Azospirillum brasilense: one gene and its partner. The protein of the gene in region 1 interacts with the protein of each later gene in a pairwise test. Links are inferred from orthologs where the notes say so. Each region holds a gene or a part of one and is shown on either strand. Other genes may lie near its edges. The genes, in order: H1Q64_RS09195 and recJ.

Region 1 (3,285 bases):
CGGTTTCCAGCGCGGCGACGGCGCGGTGCTGCCGGTACTCCCCGCGCTCGTAGCCGAACAGGACGTGCAGGGAGGAAGCCGGGAGGAAGCGTTGCGCCCGGTTCAGCAGGCAATGGGCGGCGGTGACCACCCGGCGCGGTGCCACCAGCACACCGGTGCAGCGGGCGCCGAGATTGCTCTGCACCTTGACGAGGCTGTTCCACGGCGCGTGCGTGGCGTCCACCACCACCCGCCGGTCCTTCGCCCCAATCCCCGGCAGCAGAGGGTTCTGCGCCGTGGCAGGGAGTGCGGCTGCGAGGAGCGGCACCGCGACCAGGAAACCGCTCAGAATGGCTATCAAGTGTTCTTGATACGTTTTCATGTTCGTCTTACCATGGCGGCCATGGCCACGCTCATCATCACGGAAAAGTCCAGTCAGGCAAAGGACCTGCGCGCCGCGCTGGGGGATCGCTACGGGCGCATCCTGCCGGCCGAGGGGCATCTGCTGCGGCTGGCCGAGCCGGACGAGGTCAACCCCGACTGGAAGCGCTGGTCGCCCACCCTGCTGAAGCCGGACGGACTCTACCCGACGCGGCCCGACGGCGGCGGTAACAAAACGGCGAAGCTCGCGGCCATCAAGGCGGCGCTGAAGGGCTGCGACCAGGTCATCCTCGCCACCGACTGCGACCGCGAGGGGCAGTTGATCGGGCAGGAAATCCTGGAGCATCTGGGCTTCCGCGGGCGGGTGCAGCGCGCCCTGTTCACCGCCCAGGACCCCAAGACGATCCGCGACGCCTTCGCCAAGCTGAAGCCGAACAACGAGCTTCGCCCGCTCTACGAGGCGGCGGTGGCGCGCCAGCAGGCCGACCAGATCTTCAACCTGTCCCTGACCCGCACGGCGACCAAGACGCTGCTGGCGCCGGGGACGCGCGGGGTGATCGGCATCGGGCGGGTGAAGACGCCGACCCTGTCCATCGTCTGCCTGCGCGAGCTGGAGATCCGCAACTTCAAGCCCGAGGATTATTTCGAGGTCGTGGCAACGGCCACCGCCGCGGGCGGCTCCTTCCTGATGCGCCACGCTCCGCCGCCGAAGGACCGCATCAAGGACCGTGCCCGCGCCGAGGCCATCGCCCGCGCCGCGGACGGCCATGGCGGCCCCCTGTCGGTGACGGTGGAGGACCGGCGGCAGGCTCCGCCGAAGCTCTACGACCTGCCCGCACTGCAGAAGACCTGCGGCCAGCGCTGGGGCTGGACCGCCGATCGCACGCTGGAGGTCGCGCAGGAGCTTTACGACGGCGAGGGCAAGAAGCTCATCACCTACCCGCGCGCCGAGGCGCGCTACCTGTCGGAGAACCAGATCGCCGACGTCCCGGCGATCACCGGGGCGCTGACCCGGCTGCGCGGCTTCGCCCATCTCGACCTGTCCCGCCCGGTGATCCGCCGCGGCAAGTCCGGCCATTTCTGCGACAAGGCTCTGGAGGGCGTGTCGCACCACGCCATCGTGCCCAACGTCAACGTGCTGGACGATCTGGAAAGCCGGCTGAACCGCCTGACCGATGACGAGAAACGGCTCTACGCGCTGATCTGCCGCTCCTACCTCGCCGCCGTCATGCCCGACTACGAGTACCGGCAGACCACGGTCCTGATGAACGTGCCCGTCGACGGCAAGCCGGTGGTTTTCCGGGCGGTCGGGCGCATCCCCCTGAAGCTCGGCTGGAAGGCGGCTTTCGGCTCCGCCGAGACGGACGGCAAGCCCGACGAGAAGGAGGAGGAGCAGACCCTTCCCCCGCTGACCGACGGGGAGCCGGCCCGCCTGTCCGAGCCCAGGGTGGAGGCCAAGCGGACCCAGGCGCCGCCGCGCTACAACGAAGGCACGCTGGTCGACGCCATGCAGAACGCCTGGCGCTTCGTCGAGGATCCGGCGCTGCGCGACCGGCTGAAGGAAGCCAAGGGCATCGGCACCCCGGCCACCCGCGCCGAGATCATCAAGGGCCTGCGACGGCAGAACCTGCTGGGCGCCGACGGCAAGTGGCTGGTCCCCACCCCCGCCGGGTTGCAGCTGTTCGAGACCCTGCGCGGCGCCGCCCCCACCCTGGTCGATCCCGGCACCACCGCCCTGTGGGAAATGCGGCTGGACGAGGTGGTGGTCGGACGCGCTGATTTCCGCAGCGTCATCGACGGCATCGCCGACGAAGCCGGGCGGCTGATCGGCGTGCTGGTCGGCAACCATGGCCCCGCGGTGGATCTCGGCGTCCGTGGCGGCCCGATCCGTGCCGGACGGGGAGTCGGACGCCGTCGCTCCACGAGCCCGCGCCCCGCCGGTGCCACACCGCGCACGCGCAGCCGCAAGACGGCCGTCGCCGCGGCCGATATGGACGGCGAAGCGCCGAAGACGCCCCGGCGCAGCCGCAAGGCGAAGGCCGCGCCGGAGGTCCCCGACTCGATCGCTCCGGTCGCCGACGCCGCCCGGCCGCCGCCCGCCGCACCGTCGAGCGGCGCGCGGCGCAAGGCCCCGACCGACAAGATGGTCGCCTTCGCCCGCAGCCTCGCCGACCGCAAGGGCGTTGAGCTGTCGGACACAGTGCTCCAAGACTTCGATTCCTGCCGCCAGTTCTTGGACCAGCACGCGCGCTGAGCGTCGGCTTGCCCCCCGCCCCTCCCCCGCTATCGCAGGGGAGGGAGGGAGAACGGTCCCCTCCCCTGCGAAGCTCTCGCGCAAACCATAGGTTTGCGCTGACGCGGCAGGCGGACCTTCGGTCCGCCGAGAGTGGGGGAGGGTTAGGGAGGGGGCAATACTTCCCAAGCGTCTCCGAATCACCCTCCGACTGTGGCCCAGGCCACAGCGGCGGGGGCGGCATCCGCCTACCCTCTCCTCCACGGACATCGAGCCACACACGGCCCCACACCCCGGAGGAGACCCAGCCCATGCGCCGCCTGACCCTGATCGCCGCCGCTGCCGCCACGCTGCTCGCCGCCCCCCACGCCTTCGCCAACGACCTCAAGACCGGCGGCATGCCGGTCAACCCGATGATGATGCAGCCGGGCTTCGGCAGCCCCTTCGCCGCGGCGCCCTCCCTCTCCAGCACCAACGTCGGCGTCGCGACGAACCTCGCGGCGGGGATCGGCAACAAGGCCAAGCAGAACGTCTTCACCATGCAGCAGGGCACCGGCGGGTCGCTGGTGAACACCAACGTCGGCGTCGCCACCAACGTCGCCGCCGGCATCGGCAACAAGGCCAAGCAGAACGTCACCGGCGTCACCTTCGGCTTCGGCAAGGGCGGCCTGCTCGACACCAACGTCGGTGTG
Region 2 (3,225 bases), 630 kb from region 1 along the record:
ATTGCTGACGCCCCATTGGCCGATCTTGCCGTCGCGCATCAGCGTGTCGAAGGCCTCGATGGTTTCGGAAAAATCGTGGCTGCCACGCCAGTGCAGCAGGTAGAGGTCGATGCGGTCGGTGCGCAGACGCTTCAGGCTGCGTTCGCAGGCAGCGATGGTGCCGCGGCGGCTGGCGTTCATCGGCAGCACCTTGCTGACCAGGAATACCTCGTCGCGGCGCCCGGCGATGGCCTCGCCGACCACCTCCTCCGCCCCGCCGTCGGCGTACATCTCCGCCGTGTCGATCAGCGTCATGCCGAGGTCGAGGCCGAGCCGCAGCGCCGCCGCCTCCCGCGCGCGGTCGCGGCTGTCCTCGCCCATGTACCAAGTGCCCTGACCGAGCACCGGAACGGCGGTTCCCGAAGGAAGGCGTGTCGTCGGAATGGTCATGGATGTCTCCCGTTCCCTTGGCCCCGTCGAAGGGCGTGAGGAACGTTAGTCCACGGAACCACCCCTGGAAACCGCCCCTTGGCGCTATTTCGGCGGGTGGGAGAAGCCGGCGACCACGGCGCGGCAAACGGGTCGCTTGCCAGACCGGCAAAGGCGCCGGACAAATGACGCCTGAAACGACAAAAGCTCAGCCAAGGGCTGAGCTTTCGAAACTGGTGCCAACCTGTGAGAAGGTGGCGTCCCCAAGGGGATTCGAACCCCTGTCGCCGCCGTGAAAGGGCGGTGTCCTAGGCCTCTAGACGATGGGGACGTCGTTGGCGTGGCGGGATTACTAATGGGATGACGGGCCGAGCGCAAGCGTTTTTTCCAACTCCTTTCTACCCCGTTCGCGTATGCCCCCCATGCAGCATCTCCACGCCGAATTTGTTTGCATTCACATGGTTTGGGAGGGTGCCGCGTCGTCGATCAGGAGCTGGACTCCCTCCGCCCCGTTCCAGCGGTCGATGCGCAGGACACCGGCGATGTGGAAGGGCGATCCGCGGCCCATCAGCAGGGCTTTTCCCATCTCGCTCTCCAGCGCGCGGAAGGCGATGGCCTTCAGCCGGGCGCCGTCGCCGCCCTGGAGAATGCAGCGGACGTGATTCGCCCCGACCACGTCGGCCCGCACCACGCGGGCGTCTGTGACGGCGAAGCGCGGCTCCGCGTTGCCGGTGCCGAACGGGCCGAGCTGGTTCAGGCGGTCCACCAGGGATGTGTTCGCCGCCCCCACCGACAGCGCGCCGTCCAGTTCCAGCGTCGGCACCAGCGGGGCCGCGGCGACCTGCTCGGCGACGCGGCCGGTCAGGAAGGCCTGCAGGTCGGCCAGCTTGTTCCCGGCCACGGTGAAGCCGGCCGCCATGCGGTGCCCGCCGCCGGCCATCAGCAACCCTTCCTGCCGCGCCGCGATCACCGCCGCCCCGAGATCGACCCCGCGCACCGAACGGCCCGAAGCCTTGCCGATCACCGTGCCGTCCGCCCCCTCCTCCAGGGCGATAACGCAGGCGGGACGGCTGTAGCGCTCCTTCAGGCGGCTGGCGACGATGCCGATCACGCCGGGGTGCCAGCCCTCCCCCGCCACGAAGACCAGCTCGGCCAGCTCGTCGGCGTGCTCCTCCAGCCGGGCCATGGCGTCGGCGAGCACGCCCTGCTCCACTGCACGGCGTTCGGCGTTGTGGGCCTCCAGCTTCTGGGCCAGCTCCATCGCTTCCATGGGGTCGTCGGTGGAGAGCAGCCGCGCCCCGAGGTCCGAAGCGCCGACCCGTCCACCCGCGTTGACCCGCGGGCCGAGCACGAAGCCGGCGTGGTAGGCGTCCGGCTTCTCCTTGACCCCGGCGACGTCGGACAGGGCGGACAGGCCTGGGTTGGCGCGCCGCGCCATCACCTTCAGCCCCTGCGCCACCAGCGCCCGGTTCAGCCCGGTCAGGGGCACCACGTCGCACACCGTGCCCAGCGCCACGAGGTCGAGCCATTCCATCAGGTTCGGCTCGTTGCGGCCCGCGTAGAATCCGGCGCTGCGCAGCGCCCGGTTCACCGCCACCACGGCCAGGAAGGTCACCCCCGCCGCGCACAGCGTGCGGTAGGCGCCGTCCTCGTCCAGCCGGTTCGGGTTGACCAGGGCGACGGCCGGCGGCAGGCACGGTTCCGCCGCGTGATGGTCGAGGACCACCACCTCCAGCCCGGCCTCCGCCGCCGCCTCCAGCGCCGCGAAGGCGGAGATCCCGCAGTCCACCGTCACGACCAGCCGCACGCCCTCGGCCTTGAGCCGCAGCAGCGCCGGGCCGTTGGGGCCGTAGCCCTCCTTCATGCGGTCGGGCACATAGATCCGCAGGTCGGCCCCCACCGCCCGGAAGAAGCGCCGCAGCAGCGCGGAGGAGGTGGCGCCGTCCACGTCGTAGTCGCCGAAGACGGCCACCGGCTCCCTGTCCATGATCGCTCGGGCGATGCGCTCCGCCGCCGTGTCCATGTCCTTGAAGCGGGAGGGGTCGGGAAGCAGCGCCTTCAGCGTCGGGTTCAGGAAGCCGTCGCACGCCTCCTCGGTCACCCCGCGGGCGGCGAGCACCCGCCCGACGATCTCCGGCAGCCCCCTCCCCTGCGCCAGCCCCCAGGCCAGCCGCTCGTCGTAGGGCCGCGCCTGCCAGCGCTTGCCGGACAGGGAATGGGCGACGTTCAGGAAGGGGGGAACAGTGTCGGTCATGCTGCCCAGGATGCCACGGATCGGAAAGGCCGAAGCCATAGCAGATGGGGGACATGCGGGCCAGCGGATGGGCCCCATCGGTGGCGTTGGGGTCGTCGCGTCTGTACGCAAAGGTGGCAGGCCGCCTTGCCGCACCGCAACTTGAGGCAGGTCATTGCGGGTGGAGAGGCGTCCTGCTCCACTGCGGTCAACACCACGCGGAGGAGGGAACCATGATCACCACGGCGATCTTTCCGGCCCGCTACGTCCAGGGCAACGGCGCCCTCGACAGCCTGGGCGAGGATCTGGCCCGGCTGGGCAAGACGGTTCTGGCCGTCACCGACAGCTTCGTTCTGAAGACGCTGAAGGGTCGGCTGATCGACGCCGCCACCGGGCGCGTCGAACTGGACATCCAGGAATTCCGCGGCGAGTGCTCCGACGAGGAGATCGAGCGGCTGACCGCCCACGCCCGCGCCATGGGCGCTGACACCGTGGTCGGCATCGGCGGCGGCAAGGCGCTCGACACCGCCAAGGCGGTCGCCCACGCGCTGGACGCGCGCACCGCCATCGTCCCGACGCTCGCC

Evidence for each region.
Region 2: the proteins of H1Q64_RS09195 (region 1) and recJ interact in binary tests that used the Escherichia coli proteins (3 or more experiments, as listed by UniProt). The link is inferred for Azospirillum brasilense from one-to-one orthologs.

The regions. Positions count from the first base shown.
Region 1 is NZ_CP059449.1:1,934,698-1,937,982, reverse strand. What follows is about bases 26-2,998. They hold H1Q64_RS09195 (DNA topoisomerase), read left to right. Parts: upstream 26-382; coding sequence 383-2,614; downstream 2,615-2,998. Other genes in these bases: H1Q64_RS09190 (hypothetical protein), read left to right, coding at 2,905-2,998; H1Q64_RS09200 (trypsin-like serine peptidase), read right to left, coding at 26-340. In the rest of the region: more of H1Q64_RS09200, read right to left, coding at 1-25; more of H1Q64_RS09190, read left to right, coding at 2,999-3,285.
Region 2 is NZ_CP059449.1:2,567,172-2,570,396, forward strand. The notes cover bases 263-3,175. They hold recJ (single-stranded-DNA-specific exonuclease RecJ), read right to left. Parts: upstream 2,663-3,175; coding sequence 863-2,662; downstream 263-862. Other genes in these bases: H1Q64_RS12225 (aldo/keto reductase), read right to left, coding at 263-429; H1Q64_RS12240 (glycerol dehydrogenase), read left to right, coding at 2,875-3,175. Outside these bases: more of H1Q64_RS12225, read right to left, coding at 1-262; more of H1Q64_RS12240, read left to right, coding at 3,176-3,225. UniProt on the Escherichia coli protein: Single-stranded-DNA-specific exonuclease.